Regions from separate parts of the Bacillus sp. Marseille-Q1617 genome, predicted to be linked through region 2. Evidence: riboswitches for the same ligand, from Rfam matches in the RefSeq annotation. Region 2 holds a riboswitch; the other holds the start of a gene.
What was found. A riboswitch is a leader RNA that binds a small molecule or an ion and turns the genes downstream of it on or off. The one in region 2 is predicted to bind thiamine pyrophosphate.

Region 1: another riboswitch for thiamine pyrophosphate. It lies ahead of tenA (thiaminase II); the one in region 2 lies ahead of thiT (energy-coupled thiamine transporter ThiT).

What each region holds. Positions count from the first base shown of each region.
Region 1 is NZ_CAHJXM010000001.1:2,102,104-2,106,608, forward strand. It holds gene HWX64_RS10515 (energy-coupling factor transporter transmembrane protein EcfT) at 1-113, opposite strand, end outside; gene HWX64_RS10520 (ABC transporter ATP-binding protein) at 110-1,555, opposite strand; gene HWX64_RS10525 (ECF transporter S component) at 1,562-2,140, opposite strand; gene tenA (thiaminase II) at 2,141-2,836, opposite strand; TPP riboswitch at 2,953-3,061, opposite strand; gene HWX64_RS10535 (response regulator transcription factor) at 3,238-3,837, opposite strand; gene HWX64_RS10540 (sensor histidine kinase) at 3,839-4,505, opposite strand, start outside.
Region 2 is NZ_CAHJXM010000001.1:292,458-296,962, reverse strand. It holds gene HWX64_RS01545 (threonine/serine exporter family protein) at 1-571, opposite strand, end outside; gene thiT (energy-coupled thiamine transporter ThiT) at 1,002-1,598, opposite strand; TPP riboswitch at 1,669-1,773, opposite strand; gene HWX64_RS01535 (hypothetical protein) at 1,860-2,159, opposite strand; gene HWX64_RS01530 (thioredoxin family protein) at 2,504-2,830, opposite strand; gene HWX64_RS01525 (general stress protein) at 2,978-3,301, shown strand; gene HWX64_RS01520 (histidine phosphatase family protein) at 3,340-3,882, opposite strand; gene HWX64_RS01515 (nuclease-related domain-containing protein) at 4,400-4,505, shown strand, end outside.

The sequences.
Region 1 (4,505 bases), 1.8 Mb from region 2:
TTCAATTGATGGATCAGCAAAATCATGATAAACAAGATGACCATGATGATGAGTTTGAAGCTTGGATTGATTCGATACAGCCAAGTCTTCTTCGAGACGAAATCGACCTTCATAGGATCCCCTCCTTGGCTTCATACGGCCTATAACACGGTTCATCCTTCACCAATTCACCTTCTTCGATCGTCCATATCCTGTTCGAAACGAACCTTGCAATATTCTCATCATGCGTCACCATCAGTATGGTAGAACCACGAAGCTGCAACTCCTTCATCATCCCAAGCAGCTGAAAGGTATTTGCCGCATCCTGTCCGAACGTTGGCTCATCCAATAGAATGAGATCCTGACTGATTGAAATCGAAGCAGCAACACTCAGCCGCCGCTTTTGGCCCATGGATAATTGATATGGATGCTGGTGGCGATGTTCTTCCAAATTGAACCGGTGCAGAATGTCTTTTACTTTTTCCTCCATCCATTCACCGCTGCTATTTTCCTGTTTCAGGCTGAATGCAATTTCATCAAAAACGGAGTTTGCAACGAATTGAAACTCAGGATTCTGAAAAACGAATGTACAACGTTCAGGAGTTTTTTGTTGTTGAACCTCATGACCAAAAAGTTCGTATCTACCTGTCGTTTTAATAAATTGCATCAAACCGTGGAGAAAGGTGGACTTACCTGCCCCATTCCTTCCCAGGATCGAAATCCATTCCCCTTTTCTGACAGACGCACGGCCGATTGTTATTTTAGGCTGCTTATTAAGATATCCCTTGAAATGTTCAAGCTCCATCGCCGATTCGCCCGGCAGCTCATCTTTATTCGGAAGGGGAAATGACTCTATGTACTCATCCCATGCTCCCGGATACCATACTCCATCTTCCTTGATAACCTCTTTGTTTTCTTTTAAGACTTCTTCAGCTCTTCCATCCGCAAGTATCTCTCCATGCTTATTGAAAAGGATGATCCGGTCGACTAAGTCGACTACGTGCTCCAGCTTATGTTCAACGATCACCACCGTTTTATCCTTGCTGATATGTTTGATCGTTTCCCAGATTTCCACTGTACCTGCCTCATCCACCAATGCAGTTGGTTCATCTAAAAATAACGTGTCCGGCTCCATCGCGAGTACTGCTGCAATGGCAAGCCGCTGTTTCATTCCCCCTGACAGTTCGGAAATCCGGGTATGCGGATGCGGCAGGCATAATCCCACTTTCTGCAGGAGGTCCCGTATTTTATCCTCCATTTGTTCTCTGGGTACATTCAGGTTTTCAAGGACAAATGCGATTTCCTCATCCGCATACGGCATGCAGAACTGTGCATCGGGATCTTGAAATACATACCCCCAGGAGGAAGGATAAGTAATAGCGGATGCTTTCATGGGTACCTCATATGAATGCGGGATCAAGCCGGCACATACATTGAGCAATGTTGATTTGCCGCAGCCGGAAGGACCAAGCAGCAGGACCTTTTCCCCTTTTCCGATAGAGAGTGAGAGATCTTTAAATAAGAAATTTTTCTCACCCGGAAACTTCAACCTCAGTTTTTCAATTTTCAATTCCATCCACACCTATCTGTCAAGAGCTTCGTAATCTTCCTTGTCTGCTGGTCTGACAAGGCTTGTTACCCCCGTTTGCTCTAAAGCTTTCACAAGGTAGAAAGCCCCCACACCTGCAATCAGTACAGAACCCAGTAATCTTGCCCCCAAAAATAAAACTAGATTCCAAACAACAAGATCTCCGATATAGCCTTTGTACATATCCATCAAGATTGAACCGATTGCAGACATCACGGCGGCCAAGCTTATGATCATGAGGCTGTTTCGCTTGTATCCTGTAACGAAGAAAACGGCTTCAGCAAACAGCCCTTGAATGATCCCGAAGAGCAGCACCTCAAGCCCCCACTCCGATCCCATGAGGAATTCCCCTGATGAAGCGGCGATTTCAGCGAGCAGTGCGACTCCCGGCTTCCGGATGATCAGGAAAGCGACTGTTGCAGCCATGAACCACATCCCGTAAATGAGCTGATCAGCATGCAGACCGAACGGCTTTATCATGTTGTACAGCGGTCCCCAAATTTTATAAATGACACCGAATCCGATTGAGATGACAACCGTAACAAGAATATCTGTCAATCGTAACTTAGTCATTTAATTCACCTGCTTTCCCGCGTGTAAATGATCTTCAAACGGCCATTTTTCCATGGAATAGGCCATCTCCCAAAATTGAAGTTCATATATGCTGCTTATCATAAACAGCTCTTTCATATGGGCTTTTTCTTCATCGGATGCTTTTTCTGCTAACTGGTCCAAACGGTTGATTTGCTCTTTTACCAGTTCCCCGAACCACTCTCCTCCGTAAGCGGCAATCCACTCGCGGTAAATAGTCTCGTTTGGAGAACAACATTTCAAACGCTCACCGACTTCATGGTACAGCCAATAACATGGAAGAATGGCCGCGAGGATTTCACGAAGCCCTCCAAATTGTGCTGCCCTGTACATATGTGAGGTATAAGCATATGCGGTCGGAGCAGGCTTGAACCGTTTCTTTTCTTCCTCAGTGATACCCAATTGGACAGAAAACGTTTCATGCAGGGATAATTCTGCTTCATTTGTCCCCTGCGCGTGGGCTGCCATTCTTGAAGTCGTATGTAAATCTGTTGCTTTAGCGGCTCCGAGCGCCTGAACCCTGGAAAAATGGGAGAGATAATAGGCATCCTGCAGCACATAATAGCGGAATTTCTCAAGTGGAAGTGTGCCGTCACCTATCCCTCTTACAAAAGGATGATTGAAGCTTGCTTCCCAAATCTCATTCACTTCTTCCCTTAATTCTGTTGAAAATGTCATCTTTGACTCTCCTTTTCCACGACGACCCAATACAGGAGAAACAAAAAGCCACTTTCCATTACGCAAAAAGCGAACAGAAAGTGGCTTGAAAAGGCAGTACATCAGAGAAAATATGTAACCTTCAAACACCACTTCCCTACGCTGGTCTCAACCAGATCAGGTTCAAAGGGTCTTAAAGTTACACTTTAATCTCAGCCTTCATAAAAGGCACCCCTAGTGGATCGTCATATGTAATTTTGAATTCGATGTAATCGTAACACGTCATTTTTTCTTGTCAATCTTTTTTTACAGCAACTTATACCCCATACGGTTAAAAAACCCATTAAAGACGAGAATCCGAAGCTCGTATTTTTTCTTCTGTTTTTATACGAAGGTAAAATTTTGATACCCCACGTTCTGATTTATTTAAACCAGCCTTTTTCTTTTGAGTGAGTAATGGCTTCAATTCGATTTTTGACTTCAAGTTTGTCGAGAATCGTTGAAATATAGTTTCGTACTGTACCTGTTTTCAACTTAAGTTCATCTGCGATTTCTTTTGTGTTTTTTCCGTCTGCTACAAGTTCAAGGACTTCTTTTTCCCGATCTGTCAAAGGGTTTTCTTCACTGTACATATCATCCATCAGTTCAGGTGCATAGATCCTTTTTCCATCCATGACGAGGCGGATCGAACTTGCCAGTTCTTCACTCGGGCTGTCTTTCAACAAGTATCCTTTGACACCGGCTTTTATTGCGCGCTGAAAATAGCCTGAGCGTGCAAAAGTGGTCAGGATGATGACTTTGCAGCCTTCCCCTTTTAATTCTTCAGCTGCCTCCAGACCGGTCTTCTCTGGCATTTCGATATCCATCATGCAAATATCAGGCTGAAGGCTGCGGACCAGGGATACGGCTTCATCCCCATTGCTTGCCTTCCCCACAACCTCTAAATCATCCTCTAAACTAAGCAAAGAACCCAGTGCACCCAGCATCATCCGCTGGTCTTCCGCAATGACAATGCGAATCATGTCATTCCCTCCCTATCTGTTTGATTACTTTTGGAACTCTCATAATTAATGTGGTTCCTTTATCAGAAATGATTTCGAGCGTGCCGTTTACAAAATCCAACCGTTCTTCCATCCCTCTTAATCCGCTTCCTTTTGATAAGTCCTGGTCTTTTTGCAAACCAATGCCATTATCCCTTACCTTTATGGTTAATTCATTATCGTGTTCTTCGATGGTAATTTCACATGTATCAGCCTGACTATGCTTTACGACATTTGTGACCGATTCTTTTAAACACATGCTTAAAATATTTTCAAGAAAGAGTGATGTTTGGGGTAAGTTGGATGCATCGTCTATGATCAATTCGATATCTGCCGCTTTCAGAATTTGCTTAATCCTTACGATTTCGTCTTCCAACCGGATTCCCCGCATTTGGGATACCATCGTTCTTACCTCTGTCAACGCGGTTCTCGCTGTTTGTTGTACGTCTTTCAATTCCTCTTGTGCCTGCTCAGGATCTTTATAAACCAATTTTCTGGCTAAGTCACTTTTTAAGCCTATCAGGGAGAGCTTCTGTCCCAATGTATCATGCAAGTCACGTGCAATACGCTGTCTTTCCTCTTGTTTGACAAGTTCAGAAATCCGTTTATTCGCATCCTCAAGTTTTTCTTCGAGCCACCCTTGCTTATTA
Region 2 (4,505 bases):
CGACATGCACAAAGCCGAACGCCAGCATTCCGATGATGAAAGATGCAAGGAACTCCGCAAAAAATTTAATCGGAACGAGGCGATGTAAATAAACCACGCTCATATATCCCGCTCCACCTGTAATGAATGCCGGGATAAAATCATCCCAGCTGCCTAAAAACATAATGAGAAAGCATCCGCTGGCAATGGACGCAGCAAGCACTTGAATCAAAAAAGAATAGGAGTGGTCTGCTTCCTCAAGCTTTTCCAGCTCACTGTAAGCCTCCTCTAAGCTGTACTGGCCTTGGCTGATTTTCCGTGAAATGCCGTTCACCAGAGTGACCTTTTCTAAATCGGTCGATCGTTCATTGATGCGGATCAACTTGGTCTTCGTCGGTTCATCTGTTTCGATTGAAAAGATGATTCCTGTCGGCGTCACATAGCTGTGCGATTCTTTTATTCCATAGGAAGCAGCTATCCTCATCATCGTATCCTCCACCCGATACGTTTCAGCCCCGCTCTGGAGCATGATCTTTCCGGCCAGCAGGCAAACTTCCATTATGTCGTACCTTCGTATCATTTTAGCTTCCATATGTATCTCTCCGTGCCATCGTTTTTTGAATAGGTCTAGTTTATAGGATAAACGTGCCTGTAAGCAATGAGGAGTGGGAATTAATTTGGATTTTGTGGATGGCTGGAGGTTATTCGCAGTTTGTTGACTTGTGGGATGGGGGATATGGGTGGAGGCGGGTGGGTTCGGGATGCGTTATCGACCGTATTTTTGATTTATCGGCCGTTTTTCTGTTTTATCGGCCGTCTTTTCGGTTTATCTTCCATTTATTTATTTTATCGTCCAACATATCAATATATCTGCCATTCTTCATATTTCGACAATTTACGCATAAAGCCCCTCTCTCTTTCATTAACAATCTCTGCTTCATCCCCTTTCCCCTTACTCGACCCATCCTTCTTAAACAACAAAAAACCGACTCCCTCAGGAATCGGTTTACTGTTTATTACTATTATGAGGCTTTCCGCTGATCATTCCCTGCTGAAACGCCCTGCCTGATCAACCGCGGAGCTGTCGCGATTAAAGGAACCAGGACAACGGAACATAGCAATGCGGAACCAAGCATCGTTACTCCGTTTGCAAAAAGCGAGAACAGAACCGGGGACATGCCTTCCGGAGCATACTCTTTAAAAAAGATGAAACCTGCAATGAAATGCCAGAAATAACGGGCGAAACTTCCGACAACCGTCGCCGTCACAATCCAAAGGTACACTTTTGATTTATTCTCCGACCGTAATGATTCCTGGATGCGGCGGACAAAGAGACCTGCAAACCCAATGAAGGTAAATGCAATGAAGTACTCAATGATCATTTGAACAGGAGTGACGATCCATGCATTGCCGAGTGCCACCTGCAGTACTCCCCACACAAATCCTGCCAACAGGCTTGCTTTAAATCCTCTGCGGAAAGCCAGGATGAATATCGGCACCATCGAGAACGAAATGGAGATACTCGGCGACAGATCGATCGACGGCAGCAAATCAAGGATAATGGCAAAAGCAGCCATTAATGCAGCTTCGATTAATACTACTAAACTTAAAGATTTCATAAAAAAATCTCCCCTTTTTTCTAAACGAAACCATAAGGGAGAGTCAGCGTATAAAAATAGGCATAATAATCCTATCTATCTTCCACATTCCTACGCTAGTACTAACTAACAGGTTCAAAGGGTCAGAACAGGCAGTGCCGTTCACTCTCAGCATATCGCTCCCCTTGTGGTCACGTTTATTTGATTATCATTTCAGTACGTATTATACACGAAAATAGTAAATAGTAAAAGAAATTGCGGGCATGAAATTGAAGGGTGCGATCAGGGACTTTCATTAAGCGGGTCGTGCAGGATGATGACCGGCATTGACTTGGGGGCAACCATGAAACCATAGACTCTGCCTTCTCTATCTTTGTAAGCAACAGAGTAATCCCCGAATTGCGGAGAGAACTCCACGTCCTCGTATTTCAGATCCAGATGGTTGTACTTCCAGCCTACATATAGCTTGGTGGCTGCGCGGGCAGTAAGGTGTTGAACAATCGTAATCTGATTGGCGGCAATAAATAGAATAATGGCGGCGATCGAAATGATTACTTTACTTGCTCTGGACAACCTCAGCATCAATTCCTCTCCTTCCCGGAACTCAATCAGAATATTCCGTATATTATCTCTATTATATACCTATTCACTTGGACATGACAAAAGAGCTACTTTTTTCAAAGAGTTATTTTTCAAAATTTCCCATTAATCCGGGATAACACCTCCCCTTCAGCAGCCGCCCTTATCACTGGGATTCAAAATTCACTTTCCTCTTCTTCCCCCTATTGTTTTTGAGCAAAAAAGAGCTGCCAGGATGACAGCCCCTGCGGCCCCAAATCCAGGATATCCTGCAGCCTGTTAAACGATCGTTTAACCCTATCGATCCTTTTACCCTAAGGCTTGAGAGAACTTAATCAAACGTTTGTTTAATCTTCAAGCATCGTGACCAATCTTGATAATCCGCTGTCCAATTCATCGATCGGGACAAATCGTGCTTTCCTCATCATTTCTTTTCCTTCCACAAAAACAATTAGTACAGGCACGGTAAAAATCGAGTACTCCCCTGCGATTTCAGGAATTTCATCAGCATCCGCGTGAACGGCTTCGATGCCAGGATACTTTTTCAACACTTCCTTTACTTGAGGAAGTAAAGCATGACATACAGAGCAATCTGGTCGTGAAATGTACAAAAGAACCATATTTTCTTTTTCAATCGTATTTTTGATGTCTTCCAGAGTATGTTGTTCTTTCACTTGCACCCCTCCTTCCTTTCTGTTTGATCTGATATTGTTATGTATTCCCTTTCCCTCCAGCAAGAATCCTCATGCAAGGCATGTTTATATTTTAAAAAACAGGGAAAAGAACGACTGTATTCGAAAATGATATTGGAGGAGATTCACATGAAACCGACTGTTAAAGAATTCTATAATGATAAGGAATTAATTTCGGAAGTGGAAAAGTTATCCTCTCAAGGCATAGACAAAAAGAATCTATATGTGCTGTCACACGATGATGACCGTACAGAGCGCGTTGCCGACAATGCCAATGCGAATGAAATCGGTGCAAAGGAAACGGGCATCGGCACGGCTGTAGGAAACATGATCCTCAGCAAAGGCGACGAACTGCGCAATCAATTACAGGAAATGGGCTTTTCTAAAGAGGAAGCCGATCAATATGAAGAAAAGCTGGATGAAGGTAAAATTTTATTATTGGTTCAGAATTAACAAAATAAAGCTATTAGGACAAAGGATGATTCCCGAAATCATCCTTTTTCTTTTTGAAAAATATAGACCTTTCCATTTGCCGGCCTCCTGAACGCCGGACCGGAGAAACCGCGTTTGATCAGCTCTCTCCTCATAAACATCATCACCCCTCCATGTCCGACAATCAGGACATCCTGATCTTCTGAGATGACCCTGTCTACCATTCCCTTTATTTTCTCCAGCACCTCTTTCTTGCTTCCGGCCTGTGACGGATGATTGAACCACCATGCGAGGCGGATGGCAAATAAATGAACGAAAAGGGGAAGCTTCATTCCCGATGGAAAGATGGGCGCCAATGGAATTTCCCTTAAGTCATCCAGCAACACGATATCTCCCTGAAACACTTTCTCCGCCGTCACTTCCGCTCTCCTCATACTGCTGGAATAACAAGATTTCCACTCGATCCCGCCCAATTCCACCTCATTCTCTTCCACATCAGAAGCTTCATATTCTTCCACCCAGTTCATCAGCTCCTGAGAGGACACAATTGAATTCGGGTATCCCCTCTTCACTTTAAAATGACGGACCAGTCCAATTTTCATAAATGTCTCCTTTAAGGCTTTTTATTAATTATAACTGTTATTCGTATGGATTGGGGTGATTTTCCATTTTTGTGATGTCAGTTGTGGGTGGCATTGTTGTTCGGGGTTTTTGGCAGAGGACGTTGGAGGCCAGGGCCGGGGCCGGCCCCGGGTGCTAGATTAGAATCATTCTTAGAGGATCATAAATTCTTGAATAGGATCGTATTTTTTAAAAGAGGATCATAAATTCCCGAGCAGGATCGTATTTTTCCAAACAGGATCATAAATCCTGAAACAGGATCGTATTTTCCCAAATAGGATCATAAATTCCCGAACAGGATCGTATTTTCCCAAACAGGATCATAAATCCTGAAACAGGATCGTATTTTCCCAAATAGGATCATAAATTCCCGAACAGGATCGTATTTTTCCAAACAGGATCATATCCCAGCCACCCATCCAAATATTGTAATAAAAATAAAGGATTTTTCCCCTTCAACAGCGAATTATACATTATCAAAGTTTAAGGAGTGATGTATTGATACTAAAAGATCGACCAATCCCGTTAAAAATCATTGAAAATGAAGCCTTATTACCACGGCTTGTCCCCTTTCATGTGATAAGGCCCCAAATCGAGCTTGATT